Regions from separate parts of the Actinoplanes teichomyceticus ATCC 31121 genome, predicted to be linked through region 1. Evidence: riboswitches for the same ligand, from Rfam matches in the RefSeq annotation. Region 1 holds a riboswitch; the other holds the start of a gene.
What was found. Region 1 has a riboswitch for cyclic di-AMP ahead of ACTEI_RS08120 (C40 family peptidase). Riboswitches for the same ligand answer to the same signal wherever they lie in the genome.
Positions count from the first base shown of each region.

Region 2: linked by a shared signal. The riboswitch ahead of ACTEI_RS12590 (C40 family peptidase) and the one ahead of ACTEI_RS08120 (C40 family peptidase) in region 1 are both predicted to bind cyclic di-AMP.

Region 1 covers NZ_CP023865.1:1,770,806-1,775,890, forward strand. The annotation lists gene ACTEI_RS08105 (TVP38/TMEM64 family protein) at 313-1,041, opposite strand; gene ACTEI_RS08110 (type 1 glutamine amidotransferase) at 1,145-1,858, opposite strand; gene ACTEI_RS08115 (Mur ligase family protein) at 1,892-3,112, opposite strand; cyclic di-AMP (ydaO/yuaA leader) riboswitch at 3,578-3,705, shown strand; gene ACTEI_RS38905 (hypothetical protein) at 3,798-3,923, opposite strand; gene ACTEI_RS08120 (C40 family peptidase) at 3,955-4,542, shown strand.
Region 2 covers NZ_CP023865.1:2,805,565-2,810,649, forward strand. The annotation lists gene ACTEI_RS12575 (cytochrome ubiquinol oxidase subunit I) at 1-1,021, opposite strand, end outside; gene ACTEI_RS12580 (BlaI/MecI/CopY family transcriptional regulator) at 1,098-1,448, shown strand; gene ACTEI_RS12585 (M56 family metallopeptidase) at 1,445-2,362, shown strand; cyclic di-AMP (ydaO/yuaA leader) riboswitch at 2,476-2,605, shown strand; gene ACTEI_RS12590 (C40 family peptidase) at 2,622-3,602, shown strand; gene ACTEI_RS12595 (tetratricopeptide repeat protein) at 3,863-5,085, shown strand, end outside.

The DNA of each region.
Region 1 (5,085 bases):
GCGCGCCGGATGCTGCTGGCGCGCGAGGCGGTCCCGGCCGGCGACCGCCGGTTGTGCGCGGGCCCGGGGCGCCGGGTCACCCGTTCCGGGCCGTGGCCGGAGCCGGCTCGCTGACATGCGGTCGGTGGAGGAAGCCGCGTGCCCGGGGTGGCCCGTCTGCGGTACATAACGGCGGGCCGTATCTCGAAGGCGGCGGTGCCCGTCTGCGGTACACAACGGCGGGCCGTACCTCGAAGGCGGCGGTGCCCGTCTGCGGTACACAACGGCGGGCCGTACCTCGAAGGCGGCGTGTTCGCCAGGCGCGCCTGCTCGTCAGGCGGGCGCGACGGCGCGGCGGGAGCTGCGGCGCCAGCGCACGATGATCACGGTGGAGAGGATGAAGCTGAAGGCGGCCGGGGCCACGGTGATCGGGCTCATGCTGCCCGGGGCCACCACCGCGGCGCCGATCACGGCGTAGGTGACCGTGGACGGGATCGCGGCGATCGTGGTGCCGAGCAGGTACCGCTTACGGCACACGCTGGTCGTGCCGTAGGCGTAGCCGACCAGGCCGAACGGGGCCAGCGGCAGGAAGCGGACCAGCAGCACGGCGGCCAGGCCGCGGCGGTTGAGCCAGCCGTCCAGGCGGGCCAGGCGGCCCCCGGCCCGGGCCTGCAGGGCGCCCCGGCCCGCCCACCGGCCCGCGTAGTAGGTGGCGATCGCGGCGATCACGGCGGCGGCCAGGGCGGCGATGGCGCCGGTCGCGGCGCCCAGCAGGGCGCCGCAGGCCACGGTCACCGCGGTCCGCGGGACCAGCACGGACAGGAGCAGACCACCCAGTACGGCCACGGCGACGGCCGCCCCGGGGCCGAGCGCGACGACCGCGTCGCCGATCTCGCGAAGCGGAAGCGTGGCGGCGGCCACCGCCAACCCGCCGATCACCACGCTGAGCAGCCCGAACCGGACGAGACGGCGTTTACGGCAGAGCGGAGCGTGCCCGGCGGCGGGCGTCTGCTGGACGGCGGTGGACCGGCTGGTCGGCACAGCGGGGACGTCCCCAGGCACGGTGCCCACGGGACTTGCCGGGTTGTCGGTCATGCAGGCCTACCGCCCCAACTGTCGTCGGTTCAGGACAAGGTCGTGCCGGGTCTTTCCGCGCTCGTCGTCGTCAGGCGGGCGCGACGGCGGCGAGCCGTTCGCCCCGGAGGCGCTCGGCCCAGGTGTCGTCAAGAGGCGCAAGCCTATCCGCGCCGGTCGCCCAACGCAGTAGCAGATCGGCTAGCGCTGGGTTGCGGGAGAGCGCCGGACCGTGCGAATACGTTCCGATGATCTTGCCCGCCCAGGCGCCCTCGGTCTGGCCGTCGTTGCCGATGCCACCGGTCACCCGGGCCAGCGGCGCGGCGTGCGCGCCCAGGTGGGTGCGACCGCCGTGGTTCTCGAAACCGGTCAGCGGGGGCAGCCCGAGCCGCGGGTCGATGTCCCCGCGCAGCTCGCCGACCGCCCGGGTGTCACCCCGGTCCGAGGTGATGTCGAGCAGGCCGAGACCGGCGCACTTGGTCCCCTTGGCGAAGAACGAGTGACCGAAGAGTTGGTAACCCGCGCAGATCGCCAGCACCGAGGCCCCCTGGTTCACCGCCCGGTGCAGGCCGCCGTCGGCGATCAGCCGCTGGGCGGCCAGCGCCTGCGGCCCGTCCTCGCCGCCGCCGATCAGGTAGATGTCGGCGGTGGTCGGCATCTGCATGTCCGAGCGGATCTCGTAGGTCTCCACCGGGATGCCCCGCGCGGCCGCCCGGTGCGCCAGGATCAGCATGTTGCCCCGGTCGCCGTAGGTGGACAGCAGATCGGGGTAGATCCACACGATGCGCAGGGTGCTGTCGTTCATGCCTTCGCCTTCGTCTCGCCGGCGGGGTGGGACTCAGTTGACACGGTCGAGCTCCGCTCGGATGTCCTGGAACGCCGTGTAGTTGGCGATCACCTCGAGGCGGCCGGGCGGCACCGCGCCCAGCGCCTCGCCGAAACTGTGTACGTGCCGGAACGGCACCTGGTTCACCTGGAGCCGGACGGCCAGGTCGTAGGCGCGGTCACCGGTGATCAGCACCGGCCGGTCGCGCAGCGGCGAGAAGTCCACGTCCCACAGCCACGAGGTGTCCAGACCGTCGGGGTCCCGCGCGTTGATGGACAGCAGCGTCGGCGCCTGGTCGGCCATGTCGAACGCCTCCAGCCAGCTGGCCGGGTTCTTGGCCAGCAGCAGCCGGATGTTGCGGCCGTCCCGGTCCACCTGGGCGTAGCGCCCGGCGATCGAGGTCACCCGGGAGAGCCGGGGCAGCGCCTCGATCGGGCGGACGCCGAACTCGCCCGCGACGGCCAGCGCGGTGGCCGCGTTGCCCAGGTTGACCCGGCCGGGCAGCTGCAGCTTGACCAGGTGCCAGTCGCCGCGCGGGTCGATCACGCCGTCCTCCTCGACCACCCACTGCGGGCGGGGCCGGCGCAGCGGGCAGCCGGAGCACCACCAGTCGCCGTGGGCCCGCTCGATCGGGTGGCCGCTCTCCGGGCAGACGAACGAGTCGTCGTGCCAGCGCTGACCCGCGCTGAACCAGGTCACCTGCGGGCTGACGCCGGCCGCCCAGACCACCATCGGGTCGTCGGCGTTGGCGACCACCCGGATCTCGGGGTGGCCGGCGAGCGTGGTCTTCCACAGCTGCGCCATCATCGCCACCTCCTTGGCCCGGTCGAGCTGGTCGCGGGAGAGGTTGAGCAGCGCCACCACCCTGGGGCGGGTGGAGTCGATGACCTGGGGCAGGTAGTGCTCGTCCACCTCCAGCACGGCGAACGGGGTGTGCCCCTCCTTGGCCAGCGCCGAGGTGTGCCCGGTGGGCATGTTGGCGCCGAACGAGTTGGTGGCGACCCGGCCCAGCACGCCGACCGCGGCCGCGGTGAACCGGGTGGTGGTGGTCTTGCCGTTGGTCCCGGAGATCAGCGCGACGGCGCGCCCCGAGGAGAGATGGGACAGCAGATCCGGATCGATCTTGAGGCCGATCCAGCCGCCGATCACCGAACCGTCGCCGCGTCCCGCGGCCCTGGAGAGCGCGGCCGCAGTCTTCGACGCGGTGGTCGCGACTATGGCCCGCAGGGGCATCTTCCCGTCCGTCACGCCAGCGAGGGTACCGGAACCAAGGGTTACGTCGAGTTGCCGGAAGCCTTGGATCACCGGCCCCCGCCCGATGGCCCGAACGGCCGACCACGTTTGTGCCGGTGGCCGACGTTCCGAAGTCTCGAACGGGTTACCACCTGAGTTTTTGTGTGTTCTGGTTCACGCATTAATGTGAACCCAAAGTAATTGCTCGACTTCTTTGAGTAATGGCATTTGTCTTGTCGAGGTAACAAAATGGACATGATCCGATATGCCAGTCACTTAGCGTGACCAAACCGCGCCTGACGATCATGCGGGAAGTCAGGTACCAAGGATTCACCGGCGGCAACCGCTCGCCGGTCGCACCGGACGGCTCACGCCGAGCCCTGCCCCGGGCCCGAGGGTGCGACGACAGCAGCACCGGATCGACTGACAAGGCATTCGGGGGCAGGGACGGGGGAACCAATCCCGGTCCGCACCGCGCCGAGCGAACATCGGCGGCGCACTGGTCGGACCTCGGGGTGAAGCCGCTCCGGCGGCCGGGCAACCTTCCCGCCCGAACCCGACAGCTAACCTCGCAGGCGTGCCGGAGGGATTTCCTTACCGTGCACGAACACAGTTCGAGCCGGGGCCGCCGCATGTCCGGCGCCGGTACCGTCGCACTGTCCCTGGGTCTCTGCCTCTGCGCCGGTCAGCTGGTGGCCGCGTCGCCCGCCACGGCGGCCACCACCACGACGCCGGTCACCACCGCCGTCACCACGGCGACGACCAGCGCCGCCGCGAAGGTGAAGCCCCGGCTGAGCAACAAGTTCAGCACCCGGAAGCTCCCCTGGGGCTCCACTCTCCGGGTGACCGCCAAGGTCATCGACCCGCGAACCGGCAAGATCGCCAAGGGCACCGTACGGCTCCAGGGCCTGCGCAACGGCAAGTGGGTGACCTGGGACACCGAGACCGTCCGCAACGCCAACGGGACGGTGACCCTCAAGGCCGCCCCGAAGACCACCGCGTACGTGCGGACCCTCTTCACCGGCGCCGCCTACACCCAGACCGCCACCAAGGGTCTGAAGGTCACGGTGAAGGCGAGCGGCGCCAAGGTCATCGCCGAGGCCAAGAAGCACAAGGGCGCGCTGTACAAGTTCGCGGCCGCCGGGCCCAAGCGGTTCGACTGCTCCGGCTACACGATGTACGTCTACAAGAAGGCCGCCGGCAAGAAGCTGCCGCACAAGGCCAACTCCCAGCAGAAGTACGGCAAGGCCGTCAGCAAGGGCAACAAGCGGATCGGTGACCTGATCATCTTCCGCTCCGGGTCGTACGGGTACCACGCCGGAATCTACGCCGGCGGCGGCTACATGTACGACTCGCCGCACACCGGCGCCCGGGTCAGCAAGCGCAAGATTCACGGCAGCAACTACGTCGTGCGCCGCCTGGTCGCCTGATGGCGCCAGGTAAGTAAGGAAGCACCCTCAGTGGGGCGCGACTCGGTTCGGGTCGCGCCCCACTGGCGTTCCGGGTGCCGTGACGGGTCGAGGGTCGCTCCACCTGGGTTCCACAGTCTTCCCTCGCCGAGCCGCGGTGCCGCTCCGCGCCTGCCGTACGGGACCCGGCCATGCCGAACCGGCCCGTGCCGTCGCACCCCGCCGCGCCGCCGGATCGCGCCGTGCCGTGCCACGTTGTGTCGTCGCCGCGCCGGATCGCGCCGCCGCGCCGGATCGCGCCGCCGCGCCGGACCGCGCCGCCGGACCGCGCCGCCGGACCGCGCCGCCGGACCGCGCCGCCGGACCGCGCCGCCGGACCGCGCCGCCGGGCCGCGCTGCGGCGCCGGGCCGCGGCGTCCTTCCCGATCGCGCCTCCGCGTCCTCCACTTCCCTCCCCGGCGTCCTCCACCCCGCCTCCCCGAGGGGTTCACCGGGCTCGATTGCCGGGGCTTTTCCGCCCGCCCCTATCCCATGTCGGAAACCGGACCTGGTGGATCATGCGCT
Region 2 (5,085 bases), 1.0 Mb from region 1:
CCATGCCGGCCACCCCGGCGCCGATCATCAGCCGGAACGTCCAGAACGCCACCGGGATCATCGGTACGTAGCTGCCCGGACCGTACTGCGCCACGTACTGCGCCTGCAGGTCGTCGATGCCCTGCACGGTCCCGCTGAACGAGCCGGTGCCGAGGAAGGAGAGCAGGCGGGGGATCTCCACGGTCAGGAACGGCTTCTCGTGGCCCAGCGTGCCGAGCGCGAAGACCGAGAACGGCGCGCCGGTGGTGGTCTCGTAGAGGGCCTCGGCGGCGGCCATCTTCATCGGCTGCACCGCGGTCATCACCTTGCCGAGGTGGTCGCCGGTGATCGCGGTCAGCGCCCCGCCGGCCAGCATCAGCCACGCGCCGAGGCGGGACAGCGTACGGAAGGCGGGGTCGGCCGCCAGCCGCCGGACGCCGATCGCCAGCAGCAGCCCGCCGCCGGCCATCGCGGCCCCGGCCATGGTGTGCGGGAACGCGGCCAGCACCACCTCGTTGGTGAGCAACTCGACGAAGCTGGTCAGATGGGCGCGCCCGGTGACCGGGTCGAGCGCGTACGCCACCGGGTTCTGCATGAACGAGTTCGCCGCCAGGATGATGTACGCCGACAGCAGTGTCCCGGCCGCGACGATCACGATGGTCGCGGCGTGCAGCCGCCGGGGCAGCCGGCCCCACCCGAAATACCACAGCGCGAGGAACGTCGCCTCCAGGAAGAACGCGAGCATCCCCTCGATGGCCAGCGTCGGGCCGAACACGTCGCCGTAGAACTTGGCGAACGCGCTCCAGCCGAGCCCGAACTGGAACTCCTGCACCAGGCCGGTGACCACGCCGACCGCGAACGTCACGATCAGCAGTTTCCCGACGAACCGGGTGAGGTCGCGGAACCGGTCGTCGCCGGTGCGCAGCCAGGTCAGGTGCAGCCCGGCCGCGGTCGCCGACAGGCAGATCGACAGCGGGACGAACAGGTAGTGGTAGATCGTCACGACCGCGAACTGCAGGCGGGTCAGGTCGAGCACGTCCATCGGGTGTCCCCCTCTACGACTCTTCGTAGTAGATACTACGAGGCGTAGTACGACCGGCCCTAGTAGGATGGGTCACATGGCACTAGGCGATCTCGAACGCGAGGTCATGACACAGCTGTGGGATGCTCGTGAGCCGCTGACCGTGCGGCAGGTGCACGAGCGGCTCAGCCGTGACCGGGAGCTGGCGTACACGACCGTGATGACCGTCCTCGACCGCCTCGCCAAGAAGCAGCTCGTCGTCCAGCAGCGGGCCGACCGGGCGTACCGGTACGCCCCGGCGCAGACGCGCGAGGAGATGACCGCCGGCCTGATGCTCGACGCGCTCAGCGCCACACCGGACCGCGACGCCGCGCTCGCCTACTTCCTCGGCCAGCTGCCGCCCGACGCGCTGCGGGCCGCCATGGAAGCCACCCAGAAGGAGCCGTGACCGCGCTCCTGCTCGGCGCTCTCGGGCTGACCCTCTCGCTGGTCGTCCCGGGCGTCCTGGCGGGCGCGCGCTGGCCGGACCGCGCGCCGGTGGCCGCCGTCCTGCTCTGGCAGGCGATCACGCTGACCTCGGTGCTCTGCGCGCTCGGGGTGGTCCTGGCCGCCCCGGAGGAGCTGACCCGGGCGGCCGGCGCGGACCATCCGTGGACCGTCGCGGCGCTGGTCCTGTCCCTGGCGGTGGCCGCCACCATCGTGATCCGGCTGCTGATCTCGCTGATCCGGGTCAGCGCCCGGGCCCGCGCCCGGCGGGCCCGGCACCGGATGCTGGTCGACCTGCTGGACCGGGTGGAGCGGCACCGCGAGCTGGGCGGCGCCGAGGTGCGGGTGCTCGACGGCGCGCTGCCGCTGGCGTACTGCGTGCCCGGGCGGCAGCCGCGGGTGGTGCTCAGCGACGCGGTGCTGCGCGTCCTCGACCGGGCGCAGGTCGACGCGGTGCTCGCCCACGAGCAGGCACACCTGCGGCACCGGCACGAGCTGGTGATGGAGTCGTTCACGGCGTTCTACCAGGCGGTGCCGCGCCCGCTGCGCAGCCGGGCGCCGCTGGATGCCGTACACCTGCTTCTGGAGATGGTCTCCGACGACGCCGCCCGCCGCCGCACCGGCCCGGCCCCGCTGCGTGCCGCGCTGGCCCGCCTGTCCGACGCCGTCCCCCTGGCGGAGGAGGCGCCCGCCGACCCGGCGGGTGAATCCCGCCGGCGCAGGCTCGACCGGCTGGCCGGTCCGGCGTCCACGTCGACCGGTCTGGCGGTCCTCGCCGGCATCGCCGCCGCCGGTCTCCTGGTGCTACCCACGGTGATCCTGGTCGTTCCGTGGCTCGGTCAGGCGCTGGACGCGTGGCCGTTTCGCTCACTCTGAGTGCGGATGGGTGTGCATGGGGTATCCCTGCCCGGCTGGCCTTCATCTGCCCGCATGATCCGAGTACGGTGGTCTCCGGTTCGGCAGCCCCCCATCGTCCACCCGGCCGATCTGACGAACCACCGCCTAATCGCCGCGAGGCGAGCCGGGGACCCAGGTACCCGGGGTGCAGCCACCCAGTGGCCGGGCGCGCTTCCCGCCCGAACCCGTCAGCTAACCCGGTCGGCGGCCGAGTGGGAAGAAAGGACAACGCACCTACGTGAAACGGATAGGCGCGCGTGGCGTGCTGCGCAGTGTGCTGTGCGCGGTCGCCGCTGCCGGGCTCGTTCTCACCGGACCTGTCGTTGCCCACGCCACACCTTCGCCGTCCAGCGTCGAGGACCAGATCGACAAGCGGTGGAACGAGCTCGAGCCCGTCATCGAGGACTACAACGACGTGCACGGGAAGCTGACCAAGCTGCAGAAGCAGCAGCGGCAGCTGAACAGGACGCTCGCCCCACTGCAGAAGCAGGTCGACGCGGCGATGTCGCAGGTGCGTGGCCTGGCGGCCGACGCCTACATGCAGGGCCCGCCGAGCGCCCTCGGCGCGATCCTGAGCGGCTCGCCGACCGGTCTGACCGAGAAGCTCTCGCTTCTCGAGCAGCTGGCCACCAACCGCCAGGAATCGATCAGCGGCGTCGTGAAACTGCGCGACAAGTACGCCGCCGACAAGCAGAAGGTGGATGCGCTGGCATCCGAGATCTCCGCCCGGGACGCCGACCTGAAGCAGAAGAAGGCGGCGATCGAGAAGGAGATCAAGTCCCTCCAGAAGTTGCGGATCAGGGCGTACGGCGCGGCGGGCGAGAGCGACGGGCCGTACCGCACGGGTCCGTGCCCGGTGGACTACACCAACGACAAGGGTGGCCGGGCCGCTCAGCGGGCGTGTGACCTGATCGGTAAGCCGTACGTCTTCGGTTCCGAGGGTCCGAACAGCTACGACTGCTCGGGGCTGACGAAGGAGGCGTGGGCGGCCGTCGGAGTGCACCTCGAGCACTACACGAAGGATCAGTGGGGTTCCACCACGCCGGTGAGCCGGAGCGAGTTGAGGCCGGGTGACCTGGTCTTCTACTACTCCGACGTGCATCATGTGGCCATCTACATCGGTGGCGGCATGGTGGTGCACGCGCCGCACACCGGCGACCACGTGCGGATGGCGACGATCGACCGCGGTCCGATCGCCGGCTACCGCCGGCCGGGCTAGACCGCCGGTCCGGATCGAGGGCCGCTTCCGGTTCGCCGGGGGCGGCCTTTCCTCCGGTACGACCCGGCAGCCCCCGTCCGCAGGCTTCGCAGCCGAGCCCCGTGCCGGTCGGCTCCTCGCGGCTCCCGCCGGCCGCCCACGCGGAGGATGCCGGTCGGGCGCCCCGCCGGCCGCCCATCGCCGTCGGTACGGCGCCGGTCGGGCGCTTGTCGAGCCTGCCGCGGCAACGCCGGGCCGGGGCGCGGGCATAATCGCGTCTCATGAGCGACGCCTTGATCGACAGCCTCACCGCGGCGGTGCGGGCCCGCCCGGACGACCTGCCGCTGCGGCTGCACCTGGCCGAGCTGCTGGTGGCCGCCGGGCGTGGCGCCGAGGCCGTCGAGCACGCCGCTCAGGTGCTCGGCCGGGAGCCGGGCAACGAGGCCGCGCGGCGTCTCATGATGTCCGCGCTGAACCCACCGGCCACCCCGGCGCGGCCGGTCCCCGGGCCCGGGCCGGCCCCGGGCGACACGCCCGGCGCCGTCGACTGGGCCGCCCTGGAGCAGCAGTTCGGCGATGTCGTCGCGCCGCGCTTCGCCCCCGCCGGCGACCGACCCGAAGCGGTCACCGGCCACGACGACCGCGCCTTCGACGTGGAGCGTTCCACGGTCACACTGGCCGATGTCGGCGGCATGGCCGAGGTCAAGAAGCGCCTGGAGGTCTCCTTCCTCGGCCCGCTGCGCAATCCCCGGCTGCGCAGCCTGTTCGGCAAGAGCCTGCGCGGCGGGCTGCTGCTCTACGGCCCGCCCGGCTGCGGCAAGACCTTCCTGGCCCGGGCGGTCGCGGGGGAGATGGGCGCCGCCTTCGTCTCGCTGTCGATCACCGACGTGCTCACCATGTGGGTGGGCAGCTCCGAGCGCAACCTGCACGATCTGTTCGAGTCGGCCCGCGCGCACGCGCCGTGCGTGCTGTTCCTCGACGAGATCGACGCGCTCGGGCACAAGCGCAGCCAGCTGCACTCGTCGGCGATGCGTACCGTGGTCAACCAGCTGCTCACCGAGCTGGACGGGGTGCAGGGCGGCAACGAGGGCGTCTTCGTGCTGGCGGCGACGAACGCCCCGTGGGACGTGGACGCCGCCCTGCGCCGGCCGGGACGGCTGGACCGGACCGTCCTGGTGCTGCCGCCGGACCGCCCGGCGCGGGCCGCGATCATCGAGTACCACCTGCGGGACCGTCCGGTCGCGGGCGTCGATCTCGCCGCCGTGGCCGCGGCGACCGACGGCTTCTCCGGCGCCGACCTGGCGCATCTGTGCGAAACCGCCGCCGAGTACGCGATGCGCGACTCCATCGCCACCGGCGAGATCCGCATGATCGCCCAGGTCGACATGCTGGCCGCGGCGCGCGAGGTCCGGCCCTCCACCGACGCGTGGTTCGCCACCGCCCGCAACGTCGCGCTGTTCGCCAACCAGAGCGGTGAGTACGACGACCTGGCCGCGTACCTGAA